Linked DNA regions of Dyadobacter pollutisoli. The main gene of each other region encodes a partner of the protein of the gene in region 2 in a complex. Links are inferred from orthologs where the notes say so. Each region holds a gene or a part of one and is shown on either strand. Other genes may lie near its edges.

What was found.
Region 1: rny (region 2) and ON006_RS09875 share a complex: the UniProt entries of both Bacillus subtilis proteins name them as parts of the possible RNA degradosome complex. The link is inferred for Dyadobacter pollutisoli from one-to-one orthologs.
Region 3: rny (region 2) and pfkA share a complex: the UniProt entries of both Bacillus subtilis proteins name them as parts of the possible RNA degradosome complex. The link is inferred for Dyadobacter pollutisoli from one-to-one orthologs.

What each region holds. Positions count from the first base shown.
Region 1 is NZ_CP112998.1:2,403,886-2,414,415, forward strand. Bases 1-2,972 are described here. They hold ON006_RS09875 (polyribonucleotide nucleotidyltransferase), read right to left. Parts: upstream 2,569-2,972; coding sequence 433-2,568; downstream 1-432. Other genes in these bases: ON006_RS09870 (sigma-70 family RNA polymerase sigma factor), read right to left, coding at 1-364; rpsO (30S ribosomal protein S15), read right to left, coding at 2,678-2,953. Also shown: ON006_RS09885 (LptF/LptG family permease), read right to left, coding at 3,058-4,551; ON006_RS09890 (START-like domain-containing protein), read right to left, coding at 4,551-4,943; ON006_RS09900 (ABC transporter ATP-binding protein), read left to right, coding at 5,348-7,126; ON006_RS09905 (2OG-Fe(II) oxygenase), read left to right, coding at 7,232-7,933; ON006_RS09910 (Ada metal-binding domain-containing protein), read left to right, coding at 7,936-8,205; ON006_RS09915 (DNA-3-methyladenine glycosylase family protein), read right to left, coding at 8,189-9,100; holA (DNA polymerase III subunit delta), read right to left, coding at 9,158-10,177; ON006_RS09925 (acyl carrier protein phosphodiesterase), read right to left, coding at 10,247-10,530. UniProt on the Bacillus subtilis protein: Involved in mRNA degradation. Catalyzes the phosphorolysis of single-stranded polyribonucleotides processively in the 3'- to 5'-direction. Necessary for competence development in Bacillus subtilis.
Region 2 is NZ_CP112998.1:652,888-663,400, reverse strand. Bases 2,736-5,690 are described here. They hold rny (ribonuclease Y), read left to right. Parts: upstream 2,736-3,404; coding sequence 3,405-4,976; downstream 4,977-5,690. Other genes in these bases: ON006_RS02900 (P-loop NTPase family protein), read left to right, coding at 4,992-5,690; zapA (cell division protein ZapA), read left to right, coding at 2,972-3,283; ON006_RS02915 (hypothetical protein), read left to right, coding at 2,736-2,975. Outside these bases: ON006_RS02925 (nuclear transport factor 2 family protein), read left to right, coding at 1-2; pheT (phenylalanine--tRNA ligase subunit beta), read left to right, coding at 155-2,584; more of ON006_RS02915, read left to right, coding at 2,631-2,735; more of ON006_RS02900, read left to right, coding at 5,691-6,527; recombinase RecA, read right to left, coding at 6,598-7,665; ON006_RS02890 (aminopeptidase), read left to right, coding at 8,011-9,063; ON006_RS02885 (DUF3108 domain-containing protein), read left to right, coding at 9,074-9,874; ON006_RS02880 (GNAT family N-acetyltransferase), read right to left, coding at 9,838-10,513. UniProt on the Bacillus subtilis protein: Endoribonuclease that initiates mRNA decay. Initiates the decay of all SAM-dependent riboswitches, such as yitJ riboswitch. Involved in processing of the gapA operon mRNA, it cleaves between cggR and gapA.
Region 3 is NZ_CP112998.1:5,204,915-5,215,256, forward strand. What follows is about bases 3,030-5,813. They hold pfkA (6-phosphofructokinase), read left to right. Parts: upstream 3,030-3,826; coding sequence 3,827-4,801; downstream 4,802-5,813. Other genes in these bases: ON006_RS21180 (glycosyltransferase family protein), read right to left, coding at 3,030-3,507; ON006_RS21190 (YdcF family protein), read right to left, coding at 4,813-5,586; ON006_RS21195 (TlpA family protein disulfide reductase), read left to right, coding at 5,694-5,813. Also shown: ON006_RS21170 (Crp/Fnr family transcriptional regulator), read right to left, coding at 1-497; ON006_RS21175 (YfiT family bacillithiol transferase), read right to left, coding at 487-1,014; more of ON006_RS21180, read right to left, coding at 1,018-3,029; more of ON006_RS21195, read left to right, coding at 5,814-7,100; ON006_RS21200 (lactonase family protein), read right to left, coding at 7,101-8,204; ON006_RS21205 (tRNA-binding protein), read left to right, coding at 8,312-8,650; ON006_RS21210 (alginate lyase family protein), read left to right, coding at 8,760-9,953; ON006_RS21215 (heavy-metal-associated domain-containing protein), read left to right, coding at 10,081-10,290; ON006_RS21220 (HYC_CC_PP family protein), read left to right, coding at 10,309-10,342. UniProt on the Bacillus subtilis protein: Catalyzes the phosphorylation of D-fructose 6-phosphate to fructose 1,6-bisphosphate by ATP, the first committing step of glycolysis.

The DNA.
Region 1 (10,530 bases), 1.7 Mb from region 2 along the record:
ACTGTTCTGCAAGCGCCTGAAGAATAGACTGGCGTATCCACCAAACAGCGTAGGAAATGAATTTAAAACCTCTTGTTTCATCGAAACGCTGTGCTGCCTTAATCAAACCAAGGTTTCCCTCGTTGATTAAGTCACCCAGCGATAAGCCTTGGTTTTGATATTGTTTTGCAACGGAGACAACAAACCTGAGGTTTGCTTTGGTCAACCTTTCTAAAGCAAGCTGATCACCATCCCTGATTTTTTGAGCTAACGTCACTTCCTCATCCGGCGTTAGCAAATCCACCTTACCGATTTCCTGCAAATATTTATCTAACGACTGACTTTCCCGGTTGGTAATTTGCTTACTGATCTTTAGCTGTCTCATCTAAATCTTATATTAATATGTATATATAACGACGTTAAATACTGTCCTTGTAAATCAAAAACACTATTTTAATCATTTTTGTTCTCTGGCTTTGGCAGCAACACCTTCCGGGACAGGCGATACTTACCTGTTTTCTTGTCGATCTCTACTAATTTAACCTGAACCTCTTCTCCAACTTCAAGAACACCGTCCATTTTCTCCAGACGTTCCCATTTGATTTCGGAGATGTGCAGCAATCCGTCTTTTCCTGGAAGGAATTCAACGAACGCTCCAAAAGGCATGATAGATTTTACTTTACCACTATATATTTCGCCGATTTCAGGAACCAGAATGATGCCTTTAATACGTGCTACGGCTTTATCCATTGAAGTCTTATCAGCCGAGAATATACTTACGAAACCAGCACCATCTTTTTCCTCGATAGAAACAGTCGCTCCTGATTCTTTTTGAATGTCCTGAACTACTTTACCACCAGGCCCGATTACTGCACCGATCATCTCACGATCGATCTTGATCACAACGGCACGAGGCGTATGTGGTTTCAGATCCGCACGGCTTTCGGTCATTGTTTTGTTCATCTCACCCAAAATGTGAAGACGGCCTGCTTTCGCTTGCATTAACGCTTCCGTCAATACTTCGAATGAAAGACCATTTACCTTCATATCCATTTGGCAAGCTGTGATACCGTTTTCAGTACCTGTCACTTTGAAATCCATATCACCCAGGTGATCTTCGTCTCCCAAAATGTCAGAAAGTACTGCGTATTTACCTGTTGCTTCGTCAGAAATAAGTCCCATAGCGATACCCGAAACCGGCGCTTTGATCTTTAATCCTGAATCCATCAATGCAAGTGATCCTGCGCAAACAGTTGCCATAGAAGAAGAACCGTTCGATTCCAGAATGTCGGAAACAATACGGATGGTATATGGATTGTCCTCCGCTTGTGGCAATACTTTTTTCAAAGCACGCAATGCCAGGTTACCGTGCCCTACTTCACGACGGCCAGGTCCGCGGTTAGGCTTCACTTCGCCTGTCGAAAATCCGGGGAAATTGTAATGCAGCATGAATTTGCTGTAACCATATTTCATCGGTGTATCCACGATTTGCTCGTCGTTTTTGGTACCCAGGGTTACAGTTGTCAATGATTGGGTTTCTCCTCTTGTAAATAAAGCAGAACCGTGTGCATTTGGCAAAAAGTCAATTTCAGAAGCAATCGGACGAACTTCATCCAATTTGCGACCGTCAAGACGAATCCGTTCGTCTAAAACCAGACGTCGTGAGGCTTCCCAAACCAGATCATTGAAATAACGCTTAGCCAATCCCAGGCTCACTTCCTCTTCCTCACTGATACTTGCGGTAAATTCTTCCCAAACAGCTTTGAAACCGTCTTTTCTAACCTGCTTGTTGGTAGAACCTCCTTGTGTTACCTTATAAATCTTATCGTAGGCGAACGATCTTACGCGCGCTTCCAGTTCTTCGTCAGAAGGATCGCCATCATATTCCCTTTTCTCTGTTTTACCAACAGCCGCTTCAAATTCTTTCAAAGCAACACATTGATCTTTAATAACAGCGTGAGCTATTTTCAGTGCTTCGATCACTTCTTCTTCCGACACCTCGCTCATCTCACCTTCCACCATCGCGATGTCATTGTAAGTAGCTCCTACCATTAGCTCAAGTGTAGCGCGTTCCAGATCAGATGAACTTGGATTTACTACATATGCGCCATCAATCTTCGCGATACGCACTTCTGATACAGGTCCTCCAAAAGGGATATCCGACGCAGCAAGTGCCGCTGATGCCGCCAAAGCTGCAAGTGCGTCAGGCAATGCATCCGCGTCAGCAGAGATCAATAAAATGTTTACCTGTACTTCTGCGTGGTAATCGTCCGGAAACAAAGGGCGCAGAACGCGGTCCACCAAACGGCTGATCAATATTTCGTGATCTGACAGTCGGCCTTCGCGACGTTGGAAGCTTCCCGGAATCCGGCCGGCAGATGCAAATTTTTCCTGATAGTCAACCGATAGCGGTAAAAAATCAAGACCTTCCTTAATATCCTTGTTAGCGACAACCGTAGCCAGCAACATGGTGTTACCCATTCTGACCACAACCGAACCATCGGCTTGTTTTGCTAATTTTCCTGTTTCAATGGTGATTTCCCTTCCGTCTGGTAAGGTTATAGTCTTGGTAACTATATTAAAGAGCATAGAATGTTTGATTTTTTGTAGCTGTGAAATGCCATCCTGACATTTCTGATTTTTAATTTCCGCAAAAAATCAGGGAACTTTCATAGTATTGAAGTTCCCTGATTTTAAATTACTTACGTATGTTCAATTCGGCAATAATCGCACGGTAGCGGTTAATGTCCTTTTTGTAAAGATAATCCAACAATCTTCTACGCTTTCCTACCATCTTAAGAAGGCCTAGTCTTGTGTCATTGTCTTTCTTGTGCGTTTTTAAGTGCTCGTTCAAATAGTTGATACGGTACGTAAATAAAGCAATTTGTGATTCAGCAGATCCAGTGTCTCCGCCTTCTTTCTTAAACCCTTTCGATTCGAAGATTTCAGCCTTCTTTTCCGCGGTTAAATACATGATTGTAACAACAGATTAAATATTTATAAGTATTTTACAGCACCCTGCTGCAAATAAGGTTGCAAAATTAAGATTTTTATCCCTATTATAAAAATATAATTTAACTATGATTGCATAAGCTGGGTTTTACCAAATCTACTTGCCCATCTTGTTTTAATTCTTTTGATCCACATTTGGTATACATCTTTCTCGAAAAGCCTTGAATCACTTTTGGCCCGATCGATGAAATACACACCCGCCAGAAACAATACGGTATTGGCCATCCAGGCTCCTACCGGCACAGCAAGCAGTCCTTCTTTCACCCATTTGTCGCCCTGATTGGTTAACACATACAGCAGGATAAAGAACAAAATCGAGACCAGTACCGGCACCCCGAAGCCACCTTTCTTAATAATCGCTCCCAATGGCGCACCTATCAGGAACATGATCAGGCACGACAATGCTTGGGTATATTTATGGTGTTTTTCCAATTCATACTTCGTCGCATCTTTCAGCTTCGTTTGCAAATAATCCGTCTGCGATTTCGTATAGCTGAGCATACTGTTTGACGCACTTTTAGTATTCAGCAGGATTTCCTTCTTCAAACTGTCAGAAACCGGCCTGGCCAGCAGAGAATCGATCCACTTGCCTTTTTTAATGTTCTTATCCGTGCCCTCTCGGTAGTTGTAGGAATAATACTGCTGACTACCTGCTACCAGGTTCTTCTGTGTTTCATTGTACGAATTACGAAGCGAATCAGCGGTCGAGGTCAGGTCCGTGATGTTTTTCATAAACTCATGGTATTTGAACTGCCCCTCGTCAGTACGCTTCATTCCGAAAGACGAAAGGCTTTCCGTCAGCCGGTAATGCCTGAACGAATTCCGGCTGAAATTAGAAAATCGTGAAGCGCCTCCTCCCGGCGTCGTAATGTACACCGGACGCGAACTCGATGAGCCGTTTTCGTCCGTATACCGGGTTCCATTGTAAAGCTCGATGACCAAATAACGGTTCTCATTAATAGAGTACATTCTACCGGAGTCTGCCAGGATAATTTCAGTATTGCCCAGTTCGTACGAACGGTTGTTATGCTTGTAGATCACCATGCCGATCAACTTGCCGTTTTCCTGCTTCTTATCAACCTTAATGCTATATCCGGGTAAATCGTTATAAAAGATCCCTTCCTTGATTTTCAAAGTAGCTTTTGTGGTTTTGATATCATATAGCAGACTGTATCCTTTGAGGTTAGCCCACGGAGAAACCCGGTCATTGAAAAAAAATGAAAATACGCTGATACCTACCGCAACGATGAAAAGCGGCGCCATGGCTCTCACGACCGATATTCCTGCACTCTTAATAGCTGTGAGTTCAAAAAATTCCCCGAGGTTACCGAAGGCCATCAGCGAGGACAGCAACATGGCAAGAGGAAGCGCAGTAGGAACGGTAATCAGACTAAAGAAGAAGAAAAGCTGGGCATAGTCTATAATCCCCAGATCCTTCGAAACGAAGTCATCTATGTAAAAGATCATGATCCTCATTAAAAAAACGAAAACCACGACCGACATTGTAATAATAAACGGGCCCCAGAAGGACATCAAAATAAGCTTATCCAGCTTTTTCATCAACTACCTACTATTTCTCTTAAATTATCAATAAATCCATCCCACAACGAATTCAGTTCATCCTGGTCACGATTGGCCGAGTAGTCGATCACCCGTAAAAAGGTTGTCTGGGTTAACTCGCTAACTTCCAGTTTTAGTTCCACATGGTTGTTATCGAGGTTATCATCGCTCGTATTTTCAAAGTCAAATCTTACTGCTTTGTTAATTCTTAGTCCGGTTTGCTTGGCAATGTGACTGTCGCCATCCCATTGAAAATCGAAACGGTGGTCAGGCAATACGGTTACTTTTTCGGCAAACCATTGTTCCAGACCCGAGGGTGTAGAGATATATGGAAATAGTACTTTGGGAGAGGAACGCAATTCGAATTCAGTAATAAACTTATATTTTTCCATAGGTACTAAAATTAAAAAGGGTGACCTTATCAGTTCCTGTCTTACATCCTGATTTAAAAATTGTAATATAGCATAATTCGACAATAAATGCCTGTAAAGTTAATTTTGCTTTTTTTAATAAATCATAAATTTGACATTAAATTCGAGAAACTGATTGCGTGATAACTTTATTTAACATACTTTTGCACCACAATTACGACGGCGGGGTAGCTCAGATGGTTAGAGCGTAGGATTCATAACCCTAAGGTCGGCAGTTCGATCCTGCTCCCCGCTACATTGCAATTCAGACATCCCCACCGGATGTCTTTTTTATTGTCCCTGCTTTTTGCCTGCTTGCAGAATTAAATTTCCAAACTTTCGGTTTACCATTTTAGGTTACACCACCGTATTCACCTCAGAACTGTATGAAATTATTACTCCAGTATCTTAGCCGGTATAAAGGGCTTATTTTGCTGGCCCTCGCCATGGCCGCTATCAACCAGATCTTTTCACTTCTAAACCCCTACATTCTCGGAAATTACCTCATCGATCCATATGCCAACAAGGCTGAGCAATTCAGGACCAACGGCATGGAAAATGAATTTTTCAAAGGTATCCTCCTCGGTTTGCTCATGATCATCGGCACCGCCATGATCTCCCGCATCGCCAAAGCATTTCAGGACTATGTAGTTAACGTCGTAATTCAAAAATTTGGTGCCAGCCTGTACACCGACGGGCTGCGGCACGCACTGCGTCTCCCCTTCCAGGATTTCGAGGACCAGCGCAGTGGAGAAACATTATCGGTACTGCAAAAAGTAAGGGCCGACTGCGAAAAATTCATTACCAGCTTCGTTAATGTGCTTTTTGCAACATTGGTCGGCATCGTGTTCGTTGTAATCGTGGCGTACAAGTTAAGCCCTATGCTGCCGCTCATTTACCTCGTCGGATCGGTAGTACTGGCATTCCTGACCAGCATACTCAGCCGCAAGATCAAAGCCATTCAGAAGAATATCGTTAAAGAAACCACTGCGCTCGCAGGTTCTACAACTGAATCTCTAAGGAACATTGAGCTCGTCAAAAGTCTCGGTCTTACCCAGCAGGAAATCACCAGGCTTAACACAACCACATTCAAAATCCTCAAACTGGAACTCCGCAAGGTGAAAAGCATTCGCTCGATCAGTTTCATTCAGGGTACTTTTGTTAACTTTTTACAGCAATGCATCATGTTCGCGCTGCTGTTTTTTGTGTTTAGAGACAAAATCACAGTTGGCCAGATGATGATGATGCAGTTCTATTCATTCTTCATTTTTGGACCATTACAGGAATTGGGTAATGTAATCCTTTCCTACCGTGAAGCGGAAGCTTCGCTCAACAACCTGCAAACCTTGCTGGCAAGACCTGTCGAGCACAAACCATCGAATCCTGACAGCATCAGCGAAATCGAGGCTTTACAGTTCGATAATGTGAAGTTCCAGCACCAAACTGCCACACGTCCTGCTCTGGAAGATATTTCGTTCGACGTACAGCGGGGAGAAACCATTGCATTCGTTGGTCCTTCCGGATCAGGCAAGACCACATTGGTGAAATTGCTCGTAGGACTATATCACCCTAACGCCGGGACTGTATTTTACAATAATTTTAATGGCAACAACATTGATTTTGACGAAATAAGGAACAAAATAGGCTTTGTAACACAGGATACGCAGCTTTTCTCCGGTACTATCAAAGAAAACCTGCTGTTTGTGAACCCCACTGCAACCGACGAAATGATCAATGATGTGCTCATGAAAGCGGCTTGCTACAACCTGCTTTCGCGGGCCGAAAATGGCATTGATACTGTGATCGGCGAAGGCGGCTTGAAACTGTCTGGCGGTGAACGCCAGCGGCTGTCCATTGCACGTGCACTGCTAAGAAATCCAAACCTGATCATTTTCGATGAAGCCACGTCCGCATTGGACTCATTGACCGAAGAAGAGATCTCCAATACGATCCGCAACATTACTGATCAACGTCAGCACATTACGGTCATGATCGCGCACAGGTTATCCACGATCATGCATGCGGACAGGATTTATGTTCTGGAAAAAGGTAAGATTGTTGAAACCGGCAGCCACGCGGCCCTTTTGGACGAAAAAGGCTTGTACTACGCTATGTGGCGGCAGCAAATCGGTGAGCGTAAAAGCGAGCAGATCCTGTCTGCCTGATCGCGCATTTAAAGGTTAGCAAGATTCAGGTTTCGTAGGCATACTACCCGGGATAATTTTGTCAGAAACAATAAAAGGTTTTTGCACAGGATTATCCCGATTTTTATGAAAGACACCCAGGAATTGAACTGGCCGCTCATTCACGACAGCATGCATAGTACCGGTTATGCGCTCATTAGCAATGTACTGGATCCCGATGAATGCAATGAGCTAATCAGCCAGTATGACAACAAACCGCTCTACCGCAAAACGATCGTCATGGAGCGCTACCGCTTCGGCCTGGGTGAATACAAATACCTGAGCTATCCATTGCCCGGCATTATTCAGCATTTGAGAGAGACCTTTTATCCTAAACTGGCACCTGTGGCCAACAAATGGATGCAGGTACTGAACATTCCCAAAGTGTATCCGGCAGAGTTCAATGAGTTTCGTGACCAATGTCATAAACTGGGACAAACCAAACCGACCATACTGATTCTCAAATACGGCGCTGGCGGACACAATACTTTGCACCAGGACCTTTACGGCGAAGCGTTTTTCCCGATCCAAATGGTATTGTTTTTGAACCAACCCGACCGTGACTATACCGGCGGAGAATTTGTAATGACACAACAAACACCCCGTGCACAGTCCAAAGCCATTGTACTGAAACCCCAACAGGGCGATATCCTCCTTTTTACTACCAATTTCAGGCCGGTAAAAGGCTCCAAAGGCTACTACCGGGTTAATATGAAGCATGGGGTGAGTGAAGTTCACGAGGGGAACAGATATACCCTCGGTATTATTTTTCACGATGCATTGAGTTGATCATGATCAAACATTTGGAATTAGGCAAGCCTTCATTTGCAACAAGCCGTAAGCTCAAACAGCTTATTGACAATGGTTTGATTAAATTTGGAGGAAATAAAAACCTGAAAATATACGGTACATTGGCATGCAGGTCAGGCAAGCGAATGAAGCGGGAGAACCGGGTTTTCTTTTCTTCCGGTCAAGAAGCCGTAGCGAATGATTATCGACCGTGCGGACATTGCATGAAAAAGGAATATCAGGATTGGAAAAAACTCACGAAAGGTCCTTAACCGCCAGACTGCGCCAGAGATAAAACACGAGGTAGCTCTCCCAGCCTTTGAATGCATTGAAAAGTGCCTCTATTTTAAGCGTTTCGCTTCTGTCCTGAATAATATTATGATGGGAAAGCGCATTCAGCAAGCCAATGTCGCCGTGCGGAATGCCTTCCGGCTCCTTCAACGACTTCATCAGCGCGTAATTGGCCGTCCAGGCACCGATTCCTTTGTGGTCCGTCAAAGCCCTTTTTCTTGATGTAAAATCTGGCAATGCTTCGATGGCTGACTTGCTCAGCGCCCCACTTGCAAATGCTTTGGCAATACCAATGATGTACTCCGCCTTTTTCTCCGAAAACTGCATGGCTTTAAGCTCATCCATTGTGGCCTGCGCGAGTACTTCGGCCGTCGGGAAGACAAAGTAATGTTGCCCGTCGTGTTCAATTTTACCGCCAAACCGCTCCACCAGCCTGCGTTTCACCTTATAGGCAAATGACAAGTTGATCTGCTGCCCGATAATGCACCAGCAAATTGCTTCAAACAAGTTATCAATACCAATCAATCGCAGACCTTTAAAATCATGGACCATGTACGCCAGTCGCCCATCCAGGGCCAGCAGATCATAAAATGGCTGAATACTTCTCTGCATATCAAACCATTCGGTCACATATGCAACCAAGTAGTTCTTACTTGCTGGCGATACATTGCCCTTCAAAACCGCTATTTCAAGAAATGGGCCACTTTCCCGAATGCTCGTCAGGACTATTTCTCCGTCGATTTCAAGTGCTTTATAAATGGTATTATCGCTGATGACGTGCAAGCAGTCATCGTAATTTCGGTTTAGGAACCATAGACATTCCTGAAAGCTGAAAAGCGCCGGTATCGGTACTAAGATCTGTTGATCAGTGTTCATGCATCAAAATTACCAGTGATCCCACCCCTCCAAAACCTGATTCTTGCTGCATTGAGGTTAGTGAATGATTTTAAAAACAAGTTCTTTGAGTAATTCCCCTTCCGAAGTAGAGACACCATCCAGCCCCTTCATCCGTCCGTCGCATTCGCGCAGGTAATGAATGATATTGACGACCTTACCTAGCGGATAGTTTCGCGCAGCCAGTAAATAGTCTTTTACAAAATAAGGATTTACACCCAGCTCGGCCGACAAACCCTTTTCGGTCTTGTCCCTGCTGGCATGCGTGAGCAATAATTTGGAGAAAAACCCGAACAGAATGATCAGGATCGGCGCCAATGGATTGTCTTTTGAATTGGCTGAAAAGTACGTCGCGATCTGGTTTGCTTTCATCACGTCCCGGATCATCAGCGCCTTTTGAAATTCAAATACATTATACTCCTTGCTGATACCCACAAATTTCTCGATCGCCGCCGCGTCGATCCCCTCATCTACCCGAAGGTTCACCATGATCTTCCTGATCTCGTTGGAAAGCCGTTTCAGATCGTTACCGATATTGTCTACCAGCATTTGAACCGCTTTCGGGCTTACCTTCACGCCTTCCTGCTGGCAAAATGACGAAACCCAGTCGGGTAATTTATTATCGTACATCTTCTTGGACTGCACGACCACGCCATTGGTATTAAATGCCTTGATAAACGTCTTTCTCTCGTCCGCATTGGCATGAAAACAAAATACCAGCACGGTACTGTTCAATGGATGCAACGCATACTCTTCCAGCCTCGCCTGCTGTTCTTTTTGCTCAATACCGCCCAGCTTGTTGGCGTCTTTTACAAGAATCAGCTGCCGTTCGGCCATAAATGGAAACCGCCGTGCGTAGCTAAGCACACCTGCTACGTCCGTGTCTTTTCCATATAACACAAACTGGTTAAATCCCTTCTCTGCCTCCGAAACCACACGTTTTTCCAGCTCCTCAGCGATGGAATCAATGTAGTAAGGTTCGTCTCCGTGCAGAAAATAAAGCGGTTTGTATTTTTTGCTTTTTATTTCTTTGAGAATGATGTCCGGTGTCTGGGCCATTGTAAAGTTCCGGCGCGCCGGGAGAATTTGAGGTTAATGCAGTTTCAAATTTACCAGTTCTAACCGATTTTAGGCCGCATTTTCTTGAATAAACTGATCGGCGTTCTTTTGGAGATCGGGAAAAAAAAGCAAAAACTTCTCGTAATAAAACGCCTCATTTTCCCGCAAATCATTGACTGCATTGCGGATAGGTTCCAAAAACGGTGCACGCCGGGACAGCCGCTGAAAAGTAATGTCGATACCCTCCATTGTCGCGTAAGTCGTGAGCCAGTCCTGCCTGACCATCGACCGTACCATCGGGATCATTTCCTCAGGTATCAGGTGCTCGTTCCGCTCGATCAATGCGTACATGC
Region 2 (10,513 bases):
AATTTATTCTGCAATCAAAGAGGGCAATAGCCGGGTCTTTTGACCTGGCTATTTTCTTTTGCAGCACATACATCTCAAACTTAAATCGTTAATTTTGCGGTAAAGGCGCTCTGTTTGGATACAGCACCCTTCAAATTTTATTTAAAGCATTCGCATGAAGATCTCTTATAAGTGGCTTAAGGAATTAATTGAAATCACAGAAACGCCGGAAGAAATCGGCAGGCTCTTAACAGCAACCGGACTTGAAGTAGAAAGCATTGAAGAGATCGAATCCATAAAAGGTGGTTTGCAGGGGGTGGTGATCGGCCAGGTGCTGACTTGTGAAAAACATCCCGAAGCCGACCGCTTAAGTCTAACCACCGTTGATGCAGGAGGTGAAAACCCACTTTCCATTGTCTGCGGGGCGCCTAATGTGGCAGCCGGCCAGAAGGTAATCGTGGCCACTGTGGGAGCGATGCTCCACCCTACCGGCAGTGATCAGCCATTGGTTTTGAAAAAGTCAAAAATAAGGGGCGCACTTTCCGAAGGAATGATCTGCGCGGAAGATGAACTGGGCTTGGGCAGCTCACACGACGGCATCCTGGTACTGGACACCACATTACCCAACGGAACACCTGCCAGCGAATATTTTGGAATTTCATCTGACTACTTGATTGAAATAGGGCTCACCCCCAACCGCGCCGACGCTGCTTCCCATTATGGTGTGGCGCGCGATCTGAAAGCGGTACTGGGCCGCCCGGTCACATTGCCTTCCGTTGAGGAGTTTGCTGTCGCTAGCCAACAGCTTCCGATCACGGTTGAAGTAAAAAATCAGGATGCATGCCCGCGCTATACCGGACTGACGATTTCAGGGATCAAAGTGGGAGAATCTCCCCAGTGGCTGAAAGATCGTCTGCAGACAATCGGTATCCGCGCCATTAACAACATTGTAGACATCACCAATTATGTATGTCACGAGCTGGGCCAGCCCATGCATGCGTTTGACGCTGAAAAAGTCATTGGCAACAAAGTGGTCGTTACCACGGTCGCTGACGGGACACCATTCATTACACTAGACGGGGTGGAGCGAAAAATCTCGGGCTCTGATCTGATGATCTGCAATGCAGGAAGCAATGGCGTTCCTGAGCCTATGTGTATTGCCGGCGTTTTTGGCGGGCTCACTTCGGGGGTTACTAGTGATACGACTTCGATATTTCTTGAATCCGCTTATTTTTCTCCGGCCTGGGTACGCAAGACTGCGCAGCGCTTCACATTGAAAACTGATTCGTCGTTCCGTTTTGAGCGCGGTACGGATCCCAATATGCCCCTTTTTGCATTGAAAAGAGCCGCATTACTGATTCAGGAAATCGCGGGAGGAACTGTTTCTTCTGAAATCACCGACATTTATCCGCAGCCGGTAGAGGACTTCCGGGTTGCGATGAGCTACAAGCATATTAACCGGCTGATTGGAAAAACGCTGGATAAAACACTGATCAAAAGCATTCTGGAAAGCCTGGACATTCAGGTTGCTGACGAAAACGAATCCTCGTTTACGGCCATCGTAGCTCCTTACCGCGTCGATGTGCAGAGAGAGGCTGATGTCATTGAGGAAATCCTGCGCATTTACGGATTTGGTCAGGTAGAGCTTTCAGAAACGCTCAGCTCGGATTTTCTTTCTGATTTCCCGGTCAATGATCCGGAAAAATTAAAACTGCGCGTGGCCGAATTGCTGGTAGCAAATGGTTTCAATGAAATGATCAACAATTCATTGACCAAACCCGAATATCAGGTCTTGATGAGCGAAAGTCTGGCTGGCAATCCTGTCAAAATCCTCAATTACCTCAGCGAAGATCTGTCTGTGATGCGCCAGACGCTGCTTTTCTCGGGGCTTGAAGTGATTGCCTACAACAGCAACCGCCGCCAGAAGGACCTGAAAGTTTTTGAATTTGGCAATACCTACCACCAGATCAACGAAAAATATGTCGAAAAGGAAAGGTTGGCTGTTTTCGTAACCGGTAACATTGCGCAGGAAAGCTGGTTTGAAAAATCCCGCGAAACGGTATTCCATGACCTGGCTGCCTTTGTCAATAAGGTCTTAACCGCAGTCAAAATCAGGGAAGTTGAAAAACAACAGGCTGATCCTGCTATTTTCAAACAAGGGCTTACTTTGTTATCTAACCGCAAACCGGTGGTTTCATTTGGTTTGCTCAATGCTGCATTATCTAAAAAACTCGACGTGAAAGCGCCCGTTTATTTTGCCGACTTTGATTGGGAGTACATGCTTCGCCAGTACAATGCGGCCGTTGAATACAAAGAGGTTTCCAAATTCCCCGAAGTGCGTCGTGACCTGTCGGTGGTAGTCAACAAGAAGGTCACTTTTGAAGAGCTTCGCCAGATTGCTTACAAAACAGAGCGGCAACTGCTGCGTTCGGTCAATGTGTTTGACGTGTATGAAGGTGCTAACCTGGAAGGTAAAAAGTCCTATTCGATCAGCTTCATTTTGCAGGATGACCAGCAGACATTGACCGACAAAGTGATCGACAAATCCATGCAGCGGCTGATGGCGGCTTATGAGCGGGAGTTTGAGGCACTCATCAGGAAATGATTAGATTTTGAATTTTTGCTTGGATGGATATTTTTAAGGTTAGCAAATGGAAAGGAGCATTGAACGTATCATTGAACACAAGTTATCCGACCTTGAAAAAAAGCTCGAGATACTGATCAATACAAAAGAGAAACTAACCTGGTCAATATCAGAGCTCCAACGTGAAAATGCGGAGCTCCGGGTGTCCAATATCCAACTCAAGGAAGAAGCGAAAGAAATAAAGAAAAAATACACTACTTTGGAAAAAGACTTTAATAAGTCTAAAAGTTTCGCTAAAATTGTCACTAGTAAACTGACACCAACGAGCGGAATCGCCGAACTGAAAGACTCAGTTGAAAGATATATACAAGAGATCGATAAGTGCATTGAATTGCTTGAAGATACCTTATGAAAAAAAATAGCATACCCACTCCGGACGTTTCTGTCTTTATAAAACTGCTGGACAGAGGTTTCAAACTGAGTGTTCCGGCAGATCAGGAGAAATTCTACAGGGACGGGTATGAGGTGTTCATGCAACGCGTGCAGCAGCATAAATTAAAAGGAAAAGTATACGGTGACATCGAAGCAATTGCACTGACCTCCATCGAATGCCTGGTAGCATTGCAGAGGAATCAGCAGCAAATGGACAATCTGGTGATGGCTTTTAAAGGCAGAGTGGAAAAGCTGGACGAAACAATTACCAGCGCTCTGGAGAGCTAAGCGATTTACACCCCTAACCTTTGATTTATACTGAAATCTTCTAAATAACTTTCAATTCTTCATTTTCGGCATTTTAACGCGGGGTAGTCGGTCAAACCAACTATATATAACCATCATTGAAATGTCAAATTATTTAGTTTTCATCGTCGTCCTGTCCGATATCATCGCCGTTGGGGTGGGTATTTTTGCAGGCAAATACATTTTTCAGAGGTCATTCGACCTAAAGGAAAAGGAAGCCCAGGAACGTGCCGCTGAAATTCTCCGAAATGCCGAAAGTGCCGCTGAAAACATCAAAAAGGACCGTATACTAGAAGCGAAAGAAAAATATCTCCGTCTTAAATCTGAATTTGAAGAGGATGCCAATAAAAAACGTGTCATTCTTCAGACCAATGAACAAAAGCTTAAACAACGCGAGCAGAGCCTGAATCAAACCATCGAGCAAAATAAGCGTCGTGAAAATGAGCTTGAAACGCTAAAAAATAACCTGAACCAACAGGTAGAGCTGGCTACCAAACGCCGCGAAGAAGCTGAAAAGTCATTGCAGCAGCAGGTTACCCAGCTCGAAAAAATTGCCAATCTTACCGCAGACCAGGCGCGCGAGCAGCTCGTAGACGCGCTGAAAGCCGAGGCAGATACCAGGGCAGGATCCTATGTAAAGAGCGCCATGGAAGAAGCCCGTCTTACTGCTACCAAAGAAGCCAAAAAGATCGTTATCGAGACTATCCAGCGTACTGCCGCAGAACACGCCATTGAAAACTGCGTATCGGTATTCAACATTGAAAACGACGACATCAAAGGTAAAATCATTGGTCGGGAAGGACGCAATATTCGCGCATTGGAAGCTGCTACTGGTGTTGAGATCATTGTCGATGATACCCCCGAAGCGATCGTAATATCTGGTTTTGATCCTGTTCGCAGGGAGATCGCCAGACTTTCGCTGCACCGCCTGGTGCAGGACGGAAGGATCCACCCGGCAAGAATTGAAGAAGTGGTAGCCAAAACCCGCAAGAACATTGATGATGAAATCGTCGAAATCGGCGAAAGGACTGTCATTGATATGGGCATTCACGGATTACACCCTGAGCTTGTTAAAATGATCGGCCGCATGCGTTTCCGTTCATCATACGGGCAGAACCTGCTGCAACACTCACGCGAGGTCGCCAAGCTTTGCGCCACGATGGCATCCGAGCTTGGACTGAACACCAAACTGGCCAAAAGAGCCGGGCTGCTGCACGATATTGGTAAGGTTTGGCCGGAAGAATCCGATTTGCCACACGCTATCCTGGGTATGGAGCTTGCCAAGAAATACAAGGAAAATCCGGAAGTATGCAATGCCATCGGTGCTCACCATGACGAGATCGAAATGACCAGCATTCTTTCGCCTATCATCCAGGTTTGTGATGCGATTTCGGGCTCACGTCCGGGCGCGCGCCGTGAGATGATGGAATCCTATATTCAGCGTTTGCGTGATCTTGAAAACATGGCACTCTCCTTTGACGGCGTTGAAAAATGCTATGCAATTCAGGCAGGCCGTGAGCTTCGGGTGATTATCGACGCTGACAATGTTTCAGACGAAAAAGCAGGAATGCTCTCCTTTGATATTTCGCAGAAGATTGAAAAAGAAATGCAATATCCCGGACAAATTAAAATTACAGTGATCCGTGAAATGCGCTCAGTGGCGTATGCGCGTTAACCTAGCTACAAATACATGACTTACTCACAGCTTAGCAGTTCACAACGATTGGGTATCCATACGCTCGGTGAACTGAAAAAAGCAGGTTATCAGCCACGTTCCATTAAACAGGAGTTAAGAGATAATCTGATTACCAAAATCAGGAATAAAGAAAATATTTTTCCAGGAATATGGGGTTACGAGGAAACGGTCATACCCGATGTTGAGCGGGCGATCCTTTCGATGCACAACATCAATTTTCTGGGACTACGCGGTCAGGCCAAAACACGCATTGCGCGGATGATGGTAAGCCTGCTGGACGAGTACATTCCCTACATCAAGAATTCGGAGCTGCACGATGATCCCTTGCAGCCATTATCCCGGTTTGCCAAAGACCAGGTAGCTGACCATGGCGAGCAGACTGAAATCGAATGGCTGCACCGCGACGAGCGTTACACCGAGAAGCTGGCGACGCCCGACGTTTCCGTAGCAGATTTGATCGGGGATGTAGACCCGATTAAAGCCGCGACATTGAAATTGCCTTATTCGGATGAGCGTGTGATCCATTTCGGGCTCATACCCCGTTCTCACCGTGGTATTTTCGTCATCAATGAGCTGCCCGATTTGCAGGCACGTATCCAGGTGGCGCTGTTCAATATCTTACAGGAAGGCGATATACAGATCCGTGGTTTCAAGCTGCGCTTGCCGCTGGACATCCAGTTTGTATTTACGGCCAATCCGGAGGATTATACCAATCGCGGCAGCATTGTGACGCCTTTGAAGGACCGTATCGAAAGCCAGATTGTTACCCACTATCCCAAGACCATTGAAACGGGCAAGAAAATTACCGAGCAGGAAGCAGTCGTTAAAGCCGAACAAAAGGAAATTGTATCGGTCTTTGAGCTAGCCAAAACACTCATCGAGCAGATTGCTTTTGAGGCCCGGGAGAGTGAATATGTAGACAGTAAAAGCGGTGTTTCGGCCCGTTTGACTATTTCTGCCTATGAGTCCCTTTTAAGTACTGCCGAACGACGCGCGCTCATCAATGCAGAAACGACTACCCACGTGCGCATTTCCGATCTTTATGGCGTAGTTTCGGCGATCTGCGGAAAAGTGGAGCTGGTCTATGAAGGGGAAGTCGAGGGACCGGTAATCGTGGCTCAAAACCTGATAGGAAAAGCGATACGTACCCAATTCCTGAGCTTTTTCCCGGATCCTGAAAAAAGCAAAAAAAGCAAGATCAATCCCTATGCCAAAGTAATCGAATGGTTTGGCGCTGGCAATGAAATGGAAATGCCAGCTGATATGACAGACCGCGAATACATCGCGCGGCTGAAAACCATTGATGGCCTGGATGATTTTGTAGATATGCTCAGCGCCTATTCCAGCACAGAGGAGAAGCTTTTCATGATGGAATTCGCATTGCACGGCATGGCCGAGTTTTCATTGATTGGAAAACAATCCCTGGATCAGGGGATGAAATTTCAGGACCTTGTCAGCAGTATGTTCTCCGGGCCGGGAGAGGACGATTATGATTTCGACGAGGACGACGATGACCGGAAGCCTTTCTAAAATAATATACCCATAAAAAATGCCCTGTTTTCAGCAGGGCATTTTCATTATACATCAATACGAGCTCCAATTATAACGGAGCGCCTTCGTCGACCACATTCGGCTCGCTGGTATCAATCAATGAATCAGGATCATTGTTGACTTTGCCACGAACTTTGGCTTCCAGCTCTTCCATCAACTCAGGATTATCTTTAAGCAAGGCTTTAACCGCATCACGGCCTTGACCCAAACGGTTGCCATCATAGCTAAACCAGGAACCGGCTTTTTTAATGATTTCCAGCTCAACACCCAGGTCGATGATCTCTCCCACTTTGGAAATTCCCTCGCCGTACATGATATCAAATTCAACTACTTTGAAAGGTGGCGCTACTTTGTTTTTCACCACTTTCACGCGCGTGCGGTTACCCAGGATCTGATCGGCGCTTTCCTTGATCTGCCCCACACGGCGAATATCCAGACGAACAGATGCGTAATATTTAAGGGCGTTACCGCCGGTAGTCGTTTCAGGGTTACCGAACATCACACCGATCTTCTCACGAAGCTGGTTGATGAAGATACAGCAGCATCCTGTTTTGTTGATCACACCGGTAAGCTTACGGAGTGCTTGTGACATCAAACGCGCCTGCAGACCCATTTTGCTATCACCCATTTCGCCTTCGAGCTCAGCACGGGGAACCAATGCTGCCACGGAGTCAATCACGATAATGTCCACCGCACCGCTGCTGATCAGGTGTTCGGCAATTTCAAGTGCCTGCTCACCGCTATCGGGTTGTGAAATCAGAAGGTTACTGGTATCAATACCCAGTTTCTCCGCATAGGAGCGGTCGAATGCATGCTCTGCATCGATGAATGCAGCCAGGCCACCCTTTTTCTGGGCTTCGGCAATGCAATGCATGGATAATGTAGTTTTACCGGAAGATTCCGGTCCGTAAATTTCGACAACCCGGCCGCGTGGCACGCCGCCTACGCCCAATGCGAGGTCAAGTCCCAGTGAGCCTGTTGAAATGACGGGAATATCTAAAACCTTGCTGTCGCTCAGACGCATTACTGTGCCTTTTCCGTAAGCTTTGTCAAGCTTTTCCAGCGTGGTCTGTAACGCTTTCAGTTTGTTGTCTTTATCAGTGGTTGGTTGTGCCATAAAAAAGGTGACAAAAATTTAGTTTGTACATAAAAAAGCGGTTTTTGCGTCACAAAAACCGCTCGATGACTGGTCTTTTCTGAGCTGTAAAAATATCGAATTTTGCTCAAAAATACAACCTGTTTTTCTCAATAAAATGTAATTCCTGATAAGAAAAAACCGCTAATACCCTGTCATTATTTCGAAGGTTTACATAAATAATTACCGACCGAAAGACGCTAATTATCAAGCGGAATTTACGCTGGTTGGCCAGTGAGTAAATACGGGTCTTTTTATATAATTTTGTCCCGGAAATGATTGTTATACAATCTGATCCGGATTCGTTTTCTTAATTGAGGTATTTCAGTGCTAAAAAAAATATTGCTTGCCCTTTTGGCCATTCTCGTTTTGCTTGGAATCTATTACAGGGACTTGCTCAGCTACGCCTGGATGCAGGCATCAGGCCAGATTGGAATATTAATGGATGTCCAGGATGTGCAGGATGTGTTGGAAGACCCTACCTTCCCTGATTCGCTCAAAGCACAGATCAGGCTAATCCAGGAGATCAAAAAATTCGGGGTGGATTCACTGGGGCTGGAACCTTCTAAAAACTACACCACATTTTACAACCAGCACGGCAAACCGCTGATCTGGCTCATCACCGCGTCGGACCGCTACAAGATCAATGCTTACAAATGGCATTTCCCGATCGTGGGCAGCTTCCCTTACAAAGGTTTTTTTGACTCTACCCGAGCCGTCTTGGAAGAAAAAGCCATGATCAGCAAGGGCTTTGATACAGACATTGGCGAAGTCTCTGCCTGGTCTACACTGGGCTACCTGAAAGACCCGATCCTGTCGAGTATGCTCAAAAGGAAAGTCGGCAGTCTGGCCAACCTGATCCTGCATGAACTGACGCATGGTACGCTTTTTGTGAAAAGTAACCTGGAACTCAACGAAAACCTGGCCAGTTTTGTCGGTGATCAGGGCGCCATCCGTTTTTTGAAGTATAAGTATGGTCTTCACTCACCTGAATTGCGTACATACGAATATTCAAAGAAATTCAATGACGCTTATTCAGGGCATATGCTTAGGGGTATAGGCCGGCTCGACAGTCTTTACAGGACATTCGGCGCGGATCTTTCGCCTGACGCCAGAAAAGACGCATTGAAAAACAGGCTGATCATGCATATACTTAGCGACGCAGATACACTTCTGGCCGGCAATTCAGCGTTAACAAACAAAAATCGCCGGGCGGCGATCCGCGGGCATGACGGTAAGCTGCCCAACAATGCATACTTTATCAGCTATCAGACCTATAAGTCAAAGCAAAATACATTTCGGGAGGAATTTGAGAATAAATTTCAAGGGAATTTTAAGGACTATTTAGCCTATTTAAAACAGCAATACCCCTCTCTTTAATCACACGAGCATGAAGATATCGTACACATTATTAGCCATTTGTGCATTATTAATATTTTCTTTCAGACAATACGAAGAAAAAACGGAACAGAACAGGGTCATTCCGAATAAAAGTTTCTGCACCGGCGAGCGGGTCGAGTACAGGGTGCATTATGGCTTTATCAATGCAGCCGAGGCTAAGGTAGAGGTGGGCAAAAATGTCTCCATGATCAACAACAGGCCCTGTTTTCGGGTCAATGTTACGGGTCGCACCGTCGGCGCATTCGATCTGATCTCCCGGGTGCGTGACACCTGGCGTTCTTACATTGACACCACCGCTATACTGCCACATATGTTTGAGCGGCAGATTCAGGAAAATAAATACCGGAAAGAGGAAAAGGTATTCTTCAATCACAACAAAGATCAGGCGGTTTCCAGCATCAAGGATGAAACCAAGACTTTTAATGTGCCCAACAATATTCATGACATCATCAGTGGCTACTTTTTTCTACGCACCATCAATTTTGAAAAGGTGACAGAGGGCGAAATTATAGAGGTACCCACGTTTTTCGACGGTGAAGTCTACAAGCTGCGGGTGAGATATGTCGGTAAAGACGTAATCAAAACCAAATTTGGAAGGACCAAAGTACTCAGACTGAATCCATTGATCCCGGATAACAAATTCTTCAAGGACGAGGGTGCGATGCGGCTCTGGGTTTCGGACGATTCCAATAAAATACCGCTCAAAGCAGAGGTGGACCTCAGAATCGGCTCCCTTGAAATGGACCTTAAATCCTACAAAGGCCTGCGCAAAGATTTAACCTGGTTTTGAAAATACCGGACCCTCCAATTTTGTATTTGCCTGAATGGAAACCACAATTGATTTTTACTGATTTTAAAGTATGGAATGCTGTGCGCTCCAAAACTTTTGTAAAAACCAGCGATCGCAGGCACTTCCGGGCTTTCAAAATCAAAAACCAGGTGTTCTTCCGCGTGCCCGGAAAAGTACATGTCCAGTAAACAGCTTCTCGCATTGTTCTTCCTTCCTACTGCATCAGAAGCATTGAACAAATAAATGGCCCTTCCCGCATACCTGACCACCAATGTCCCCGCATGGACCTGATTGTCCTTTTTAGCGTAGCAGACCTGGCCAATGCCTCTCATTTGGGTTTCAGCAAAAATGTTTTTTAGCAAATCGTAAGCGCCAGGGCGAACACCTCCCGCAATCCGCCGGGACTGATTGGCGACAAACAGCTCGATCAACGGGGTTATCTGTCCATTCTTTTCGATTGTCCAACCACTGCTTCTGCCCCGTCTTACATTGACTTTGCGATCCGGGCTATAATCCCCGTAGATTTCCCCGTAAGCCCTACAGAGATTTAACCAGAAGGTATGCTGGGGCGTAAATGTAAATTCGGCCAATTGGTCTTTGATCCTGAAAAGTGTATTGAAATTTTCCGGATTGAAATGA
Region 3 (10,342 bases), 4.6 Mb from region 2 along the record:
AATATTTCAGGACTTGATTTGAGCAATGCTTCGTAACGTTGCTCGGCCGTTTTGTTGATCATCGAAAGCGTGCGGTTTTTGAATGCGACAAACCCTTTGACCAACACCGCCCTGCCAAACTCCCGGAATTCCGGAATGGTATGGAAGAGTTCATTCAATTCACTATAAGTCAACACCCAGCCTGTTGATTCAGTGAGCGCTTCAATGTTTTCCTGCGATGGAATTCGTTGAAAAAATGATCCTACTTCGAAGACTGGTGTGTTTTGAGAAAAAAAATTGAGCGTGATTTCATTCCCGTCAATATCAAGCAGATAGGAACGTAGAAACCCTTTTTCAAGAAAGAAATACTGATCGTTCACTGCGCCTTCTTTCAGGAAGACTTCTCCTTTACTTAATGTTCTTGAACTAAACTTCGAAGCAATGGTACGCGCTATCTCTTCATCAATACTGATGGTTTGAAGAATGTAATGGACCAATAAATCAGGATTACCCGACATTTCCCAAAGCGATATCAATATGTGCCAAGTGGTGCTTTACATGCCAAACCGAGATCGCCAAAGCTTGTTTCTGGGTAAACCATATCTTCCTGACGGCATGGTAATAACTGACATTCAATTGCTCCTCGGTAAGATTTGCCGCAAAGAATGCGTAGCGATGATGGACACCTTCCAGCATCATTAATGAATCTGCAACGGGCGCATTCAGAGAATCGATGGTTCCTGCCCAGGCATTCATATCAACGAGAGTAGGCTCTTTATAATCAGGCTCGGTCACCGCTTTTTTGATCCGCAGGTAATGCAAAAACTGCAAATCGGCGACGTGATGGATAAGCTGGCGGATATTCCAGCTTCCTTCACGATAAGTTTTTGCCAGATCTTCGTCCGAAAGGTTTTCAACTCGGGCTTTGTACTCTGCCGGTATGGTCGCTATTACATGGATCAGGTCGTCTATTTCCTCTTTCGCGTAATCTTCCTGTAAAGTAAACAGCCCGATCGGGTACTTGGGATTAATCATGGCTTATGCTTTTTTCGTTTTTTTGATCTCCGCAAAAACTGCCCCGGCAATAAGCAGCACGAGCAATAATGAACTTACCAGATCAACTTTACTTCCGGCAGTGACCGATACCGGTTCAAAACGGAACTTGATCGTATGCTTGCCAGCAGGAACACGCAATGCACGCAATATGTAGTCTGCACGCAGCATATCCACAGGCTTGTCGTCGATCGTCACTTTCCATTCATCGCGGACATTGTAGTAGATTTCAGAGAAAATAGCCAATCCTTCTGAACTGGAATTGCTTTCATAAATCACCTCATTAGGCTTGTAGCTGATCAGACTAATTTTGGCAGTAGAGTCGGGCTGGATTTTCAGACCATTCAATTTATCCGCAAATTTTTGATCCAAAACCGCTTCTTCACGTGGTTTGAGCGAATCCAGAGCGGTCATTTCAGCATCCGCATTCGGTACAATTTTGAAACTATTCACAAACCACGCATGGCCATACGCCTCCGGATTGGGTTGAGCTACCTTGTTCCCCTGCTGATCTGGCACCAGGATATACTTGGTGTTCAACATATTGATAATCCTGGTATTGGGCTTCTGAGTGGCGATCTGGCGTTCAAACAACTCCTGATAGCGACGCAGTTTCGCACCATGGTAGCCGCCCAGTGATTTATGAAAATACGAAGCATCCGCACTGTTGAATGGCCCCTGGCGCGAGCTCAGGTCATATACCCGGTAGTCGGGATCGGTATCGCGTAATATCTGCTCATCGGCAGGGGAAGGCGTAGTTACACCCTGCGCAGCGTAGTTACTTAGAAAATCTTCATTATTCAGGTACCTTTTGTCCACTCCAAAAAGGTCAAAAATGATCAGTATCAGCATTACACCGTAAAAAAGAACGGGTTTGATTTTATCTTTCATCGTAAACCAAACCACTCCGGCGGCAAGCAGCAGGAAGATCAAGCTTCTGATCGCATCACTTTTCATAAGACCTGCGCGATCCTGGATAACAGAATTCATGATCTGCTGTCCAAATGCCTTATCCTGCGCCATCTGTGTAAACTGGTCGAGGTGCTGCGCGTCATTAGCCGACTGAAAGCTGAAAAAGATGCCCGGCATCAGCGCCAGAATGAGTGTTACGCCACCGGTAATGCCCAATGTGATGAGGAATGATTTCTGAAATTCCTTCGATTCAACTTTCCTTTCAACAATAGCAACCAGCCCAAGTACCGCGACCAAAACCATGAGCAACTGGGCCAGAGAGATCACCATCGTCATCGCCCTGAACTTGTTGAACATTGGAAAATAGTCAAAAAACAGGAAGTTAACACCAGCGAAGGTCTTACCCAACGCCCAGACAATGTACAGGAGAATCACGCCGCCAGCCCAATATTTGATTGGATTTTTGACAATAAAAAGGCCGAGAATAAACAGAAAGAAGACAATGATACCGACATAGTTCGGTCCGCCCATGATAGGCTGATCTCCCCAGTAAAGTGGCATCTGTTGAATGACATTTTGCGCCGTAGCAGCGTCCACGCCACGTCCGGTCAATGTTTTATAGGTTTCGGAACTGGTGGAAAGCGGCCCGTATGAGGTACCTCCGTAGGCATTGGGGATTACGAGGGTTAGCAGCTCACCCAATCTGTAGCTGTACGTAAAGGCATATTCCTTACCCAATCCGTCAGCTTTCGCTGCGCCCGGAGCATTGTCCAGCGCAGTGAGTTCTGACTTTCCGCGGATCGTTTCTTTCGTATAATCATAAGCATTCCAAAGCCGGGTAGTATGCGTTCCAACGGCGACAACGCCTGCGAAACCAAGTCCTGCCAACACCAGCATAAGATCCTTTGCTCTTCCTTTATTAATATAAGAAACGCTCTCAATGATCACCAATATGACAATCCCGATCCCTAGATAATAGGTGATTTGAACGTGGTTGGCGTATAGCTCCAATGATAGGAACAAGCCAGTCAATGCGGCCCCGGCAAGCCAGTTCTTCCTGAATGCAAGGATCACACCCGCCAAAACGCCCGGCGCGTACATGATCGCGATCACCTGCGAAACGTGCCCTGCTTCCAGATTAATGACATTAAACGCCGAAAAAGCGAATGCAACAGCACCTATCGCCGCGAGCCAGCCACTTGCGCCCAGTATGAGGAAAAGAATGTAGGCACTCACCATCCCGATCAGGAAGTAGTTGGCCGGAGCTGGTAAAATCTTATTGATACCCTGCCCCAGTTTGGTGGAAACACTGGTGGGATAGTCCGCCGCTACCAGGTATGCCGGCATTCCTGCAAACATTCCATTGGTCCACGCCGACCATTCTCCTGTTTGTTTTTGATAATCCAACACTTCCCGGGCAGCGCCTTTGGCGTATATATCATCCTGTGCGATAAGCTTTTTTCCTTGTAAAACGGGCGAGACGTATGCGACTGACAGAATCATAAAACCAATTACAGCTACCAGATGCGGCCAGATTCGTTGCCAGGAGAACAGATTTTTCATTTTAATAATATTGGGCTTTGGGTTTGTTTTATACCGTGAAGACAAGATCGATGCAAATCACCGCAAATATGACTTTTCAAACAGTAAAAGTTTCGGCGAATGCGTGTTAATGAATATTAAATTTTTATTAACCGGCGCAAATATATAAGTATTGATATATGTTTGAGATGTAAAAATCGAATCTTCTTCGTGCATTTTTTTAATAGAATTCAGAATTAGGTCATATATTTTAAGAAAATACCCGATAAATTTGCGGAAATTGTGCCTTTAAGGTTTATTGGAACTGTACAGAGATAGAATAGAAGTAACCCGAAATTAAATGAAAAGAATTGGAGTATTTACCTCAGGAGGAGATGCCCCTGGTATGAACGCCTGCATCAGGGCGGTAGTCCGTGGAGCTGTCTACCATGGTATTGAAGTATTTGGTATTAGAAGAGGATATAGCGGAATGATTGCCGGAGATGTCTACAAGATGGAGTCTCATTCGGTAAGCAATATAGTTCAAAGAGGAGGAACCATCCTCAAATCGGCACGGAGCAAGGAGTTCATGACTCCTGAAGGAAGAAAGAAGGCATATGACAATCTGGTTAACCTGGGTATCGAAGGGCTGGTAGCTATCGGTGGTAATGGTACTTTTACCGGAGCCATGATTTTTGGTAATGAGTACGGCATACCCACTGTGGGCGCACCAGGAACCATTGACAACGACTTGTACGGAACAGATTACACCATTGGTTTCGACACCGCTGTAAATACTGCGCTCGATGCGATCGACCGTATCCGCGACACCGCCAGCTCACACGACAGGATCTTCTTCATTGAAGTAATGGGCCGTGACTCAGGTTATATCGCAGTACAATCGGGTATAGCAGGTGGTGCTGAGCTCGTGATGGTACCGGAAGTTCTGACGCCGATCTCAGAAGTAGTTGAAACATTGAAACAAGGGTGGAGCCGTTCGAAATCGTCATCCATTATCATTGTGGCTGAAGGAGACGAAGAAGGTAGCGCGCAAGAGGTAGCCGAAAAAATCAAGGTGCAGGTTCACGAAGACGCGGATATCCGTGTGACTACGCTTGGACACACCCAACGCGGGGGTCCACCGTCCGCATATGACCGCATTCTTGCAAGCCGCCTGGGACTGGGCGCGCTGGAAGGATTAATCGGCGGACAGAAGAATGTAATGGCGGGGATTATCAACAATGATCTTGTTTACACGCCTTTCGAAGATACGATCCGTCTTCCGAAGCCAATCAACGAAGATTTGCTTAGAATGGTGAAAATCCTCAGCGTATAACCCTCGTACGGTTAGCAGTAACCGACAGTTTTATACACAATATAACCAATCCATTCGTGCCATAGTACGCTGAAATACGCAATGGCATCCGAATCGGGTATAACGGCATCTCTGAAACTCATGCTGTTATACCCCCCATAAAAGTCGGCCGGGAAAATAGTAGTTTGGATACCCGCTTTTTCAAAACACCCGGCTGACCGGCGCATATGGAATGCGGAGGTAATCAGTATATATTTCCCCGATGGAAATTTTTGTTTTAATATCCTCGCCGAGAAAACTGCGTTTTCCCGCGTATTTCTCGCTTTTTCTTCAAAAATAATGTCCTTGGCCGGAACGCCCCAGCTTACGAGTAATTCAGCTGCACGTCGTGTTTCGCCCTTTTTCATTGCGATAAGCTGGTCCGCACTCGTACCTGTGATCAATATTTTTTTGATCTTCCCGGCTTTGTATAAAAGGAAGGTTTGCAATACTCTGTCACCATTTCCGCCTAAGGAAGGATGATCCTCGTTGGGTTGCTGGGAACTGATCAGTCCGCCGGAAAGCAAAATCCCTACATCGTGCTGCTCCTTGATATCGCGAATGTTGACAGGTTTCGGCTCCCATTGGTTAAAAGCAAGCATTGTCAGATACAAATTGGAAAACAAGAGTAGTAATATCAGTGAGGCAACCACTAGCCTTTTCCTCGCTTTATTGCTCCTTACCAATGCGCCAAATAGCAAAAGCATCAGGATAATGCTCGTTGGCATGGCCAGAAAGTCTATGGCTTTGGATAGAAAATAAAACATTTGAATAAGAAGCTGGGTGTTATGATCGTTTTGGAGTTAATTTTGTTACTCCTGAAAACTTTGAAATAATCAAATAAACTGTTCATAAACAAACGGCCATTACCCTGATGAAAGATTATACCCGCACATTGTTTTTCGCATTTCTGCTCACCATTGCACTTTATACCACAGGATCCGCCCAGGGTTACCGCATTGAAGCGACCATCAAGGGCCTGAGGGACTCATCGTTGATCATCGGGCATTATAACCGCAGCCATAATCAGTTTGTCCCAAAAGATACTGCGAAGGCCGACGCCAATGGAAAAATGGTGTTTGAAGGCAAAACAGCACTTCCCGGCGGGCTATATGTGATTCTTTTTCCGGGTAACAACCGGTGGGTAGAGCTGGTCTATTCAGGAAAGGAGACGAATTTCTCGATTGAAACAGACACGGCTGACGTGATCGGTCAAATGAAGGTGACGGGATCGAAAGAGAATCAGATTTTTTATACTTATCAAAAGGAACTGAAATCGGGTTCTATGCAGATAGAGCAATTGAACAAGGTCAAAAGCCCCGAATCTCAAAGCAAAATAAGAGCGATACAGGACAGTTTTGCTGCGTATCGTGCAAAAACGTTGGCTGATAATGCGCAGAGTTTCACCGTTCAGCTACTGAAAATGTCGACGGAACCGGAAATTCCAGCGGCACCTAAACTCGCCAACGGAAAGGCGGACTCCACCTGGATTTTCAATTATTACAAATCACATTACTGGGATACCTTCGATTTTGCAGACAGCAGAATCCTCAATACACCGTTTCTTGAACCAAAATTGGAGCGTTACTTCAAAAATCTGGTCGTGCAAGTACCCGATTCGGTAATCAAAGATGCCGATATGATCGTCAAAAAGGCATCGGCTAATAAAGATGTGAAGGCAATGGTGGTTTTCTATATTACCAATCAGTACGAAAACCCAAAAACGGTTGGTACTGAGGCCGTGTGGGTGCATATGGCCAATAAATATTACTTGTCTGGCGAAATGGGCACTTCCGAAGATGTCAAAAAACGCATTGCCGAGAAGGTCAATACATTAAAGGATTTGCTGGTCAACAAGACATTTCCGGCATTGACGCTCACCGACCCAGCCGGTAAAAAAGTGAGTGTACAGACTGTTCAAGCCAATTACACCATTCTTTTCTTCTATGCACCTACCTGCGGGCATTGCAAAGAAGCATCTCCGACATTGAAAGCATTCTACGAAAAGAACAAGGCGAATGGTATCAAGGTGATGGCGATTTCGACCGAGCACAACGTAGAAGACTGGAAGTCATTTATCACGACATACCATTTCGAAGACATTATCAATGGCTTCGATTCCTTGAACCAGATTGATTTTAACAAGAAATTCGACGTAGTTACTACGCCTACCGTTTATATTTTGGATAAAAACAAAAAGATCATTGCCCGCAAAATGCCTGTGGAGCAGCTGGAAGACTTTTTGAACTACTACCAGAATAAAATGGCCAGAAAGCTTTAATTACAAAAATGCTACGCAAATCGGCAGCTTTACTGAAATACTTTCATGCTTGAAAGTAAACTTGCCGGTGGCTGGATCGACATCGTAAACCACCAGATTGTCAGCAGTTTGATTGGCTACGATCATGAATTTTCCGCTCGGGTCGATATTAAAATCCCTTGGCGTGGAAATGGATTTTGTCTGTTGATCCACCATTTCAAGTTCCCCGTTTGCATTAATCTTGAATGCACTAATGGAGTTATGGCCCCGGTTGGAAACGTAAACAAACTTTCCATTTGGGTGCAAGTGAATGGCCGCACTGGTATTTGTCGGTCCCGAGTAATCTGCCGGGATCGTAGGGTAAGTTTTAATAGCAGTAATGACCCCGTTTTTGTCAATGGAGCACGAAGTAAGCGTTGCTTCCAGTTCATTGAGCAGAAATAGTGACTTGCCCGATGGATGAATGATGAGGTGGCGTGGACCTGCGCCTGGTTTGCCTGAGAAAAATGGCTGCGCAGGATTGGGTTTTAATGCCCCGCTTTTGCTGTCTGACACGTAATTCATAATCTTGTCGCTTCCCAGATCCGTCACAAACACATATTTGCCGTCGGGGCTTGCGGTAGCAAAATGCGCGTGCGCTTTTTCCTGACGCTTCGCATTAGGCCCTGTTCCTGCATATTGTTCCGTGTAAGTTGCCGGAGTGACTTTTCCGTCAGGCTGCACATGATACATCGAAAAGCTGCCTCCGCCATAGTTCGCAACATAGGCTGTTTTTCCGGAAGGATGAACCGAAACGTGACATGGCCCGGCACCGACCGAAGACTCGCTGTTCAGGTAAGTCAGTTTTTTGTCGGCACCAATTGCGAATGAGACGATTTTATCTCCACCGACTGCATATAAATTCTTTTTATTGGGAGAAATCGCCACGTAACCCGGCCCGACGCAATTATTGAAAGTATCTAATAAGGTAACCTGGCCGGTTGAAAGATTGAGCTCACACAATGAAACGGATGAATTAGCGCCCTTATCCTGCGTTCCGATATAAAAGGAAATGGTTTTATCCTGAAACGAAAAGGACATCAAACCGGCCAGCAAAAGGATTACAGGAACAATCAGCTTTTTCATATTTTCCATTTTAAATGAGATACCAATGTCTTGTAAAGCCGTACGCAATCGTTTTTTAATGTTATTTTGAAGAATATAAACTGACCTTTAACCAAATAGCATCACATATGGATACCATCAGCTGGCAGGATTTCGAAAAAGTCAATTTGGTTGCGGGCACAATCATTCAGGTCGACGATTTCCCCAAAGCCCGAAAACCCGCATTCAAGCTCCGCATAGATCTCGGCCCGGAAATAGGTATCAAAGCCAGTTCAGCACAAATCACGACGCGGTACACAAAAGAGCAGTTGCTGGGAAAACAGGTACTCTGTGTCACCAACTTCCCTCCCAAACAAATCGCAGATTTCAAATCCGAAGTACTCACGACCGGGTTCATACTACCAGATGGAGAGGTAATTCTGGCTAGTCCGGATTTTGAGGTGCCGAATGGAACGAAGTTGGCGTAGGGTCAAATTACTGCACTCTCACCCGAAATCACTCCCAAACTCAGGGTAAATATCTTGATTATAGTCTATTGGAATAGGTATCCATCACTTTTCAGACAAACCATATTTCGTGACCAGATCATTATTCAGACCCTTATTCTTTCTGTTGTTTCTTGCGACAGCTCCGGCCTTTGCTATTGAGACGCAGATTGAAAAAGAAGTAACGCAAACACTTAAAAAACATATTCTTGCGGAAGCAAGCTGGGCGTTGAAGCAGGCCCCGGTCACCGTGACGGCTAGTACTTGCCCGAGAAGTGCTGGGACAAAGCATGATTTTTACTCGGAAGGAGACTACTGGTGGCCCGACTCGCTACATCCCAACGGACCTTACATTCAGCGCGACGGAATGACCAATCCTGAAAATTTTGTTGCGCACCGCCTGGCCATGATTCGGTTCAGCAAAATTGTGGGCGCATTGGCTTCTGCCTACAAGCTTACTCATGATAAAAAATACATTAAACATGCATTCCAGCACATTAACGCCTGGTTTGTTGATCCCGAAACCCGTATGAACCCTTCCCTGCTATACGCCCAGGCCATTAAAGGAAGAGCGACAGGGCGTGGCATTGGTGTCATTGATACGATCCATCTCATGGAGGTAGCTCAGGGAATAAAGGTGATGGAAAAGGATAATGCTGTGGACAAAAGCATGCTGGCGAATGTCAAACAGTGGTTTGAAGAGTATATCAGCTGGCTCACAACCCATCAGTACGGAAAAGAGGAAATGGAAGCCAAAAACAACCATGGCACCTGCTGGGCCATGCAGGTCGCATCTTTTGCATCTCTAACCGGCAACCAGACTATGCTCGATTTTTGCCGGAACCGTTACAAAACCATTTTTTTACCCAATCAAATGGGTACTGATGGAAGCTTTCCTCTGGAATTAAGACGGACCAAACCTTACGGTTACTCGTTGTTCAACCTGGATGCGATGGTTATGCTTTGCCAGATTTTATCTGACGGCGATAATGATCTCTGGAACTATCAGACTACGGATGGGAAGGGAATTAAAAAGGCAATTGAATATCTGTATCCTTTTGTTGAAGATAAAACCAAATGGCCGCTGAAACCTGACGTCATGTACTGGGACAATTGGCCGATCGCGCATCCATTCCTGGTTTTTGGAGCAAATACATTTAAAAATTCTGCTTGGTTAATAACCTGGAAGCGTCTTGACCATAACCCCAAAGTGGAGGAAGTAATCAGGAATTTGCCAATAAGGAACCCCATTATCTGGTTTTTAGACGCGTATTTTAAGAATTGATAACCGCAATACAAAAACTCTGCAAATCATTTCTGTAATTCTGTAACATTCCCGGGTGCTGCCATGCCGATATTTGTAGCACGTTAAATAACCAAATTATCGGGCTTTTGTCCGGAATTTCAAAACCATGGAAACATTAAAATTTAAAACCAATATCAAATGTGGCGGCTGCGTAGCCACCGTCACTCCATTTCTGAACGGTGCTGATGGCGTCGAAAAGTGGGATGTAGATCTCGTGAGCCCTGAAAGAGTACTCGAAGTGCAAACAGACCGCTCACCTGAGGAAATCGCACAGCTGATTAAAAACGCAGGTTACATTGCCGAAGAAATCGCCTGATAATTAATATCTTTGAACATGAAAAGTAATCTGAACCGATCAATCACCGTCA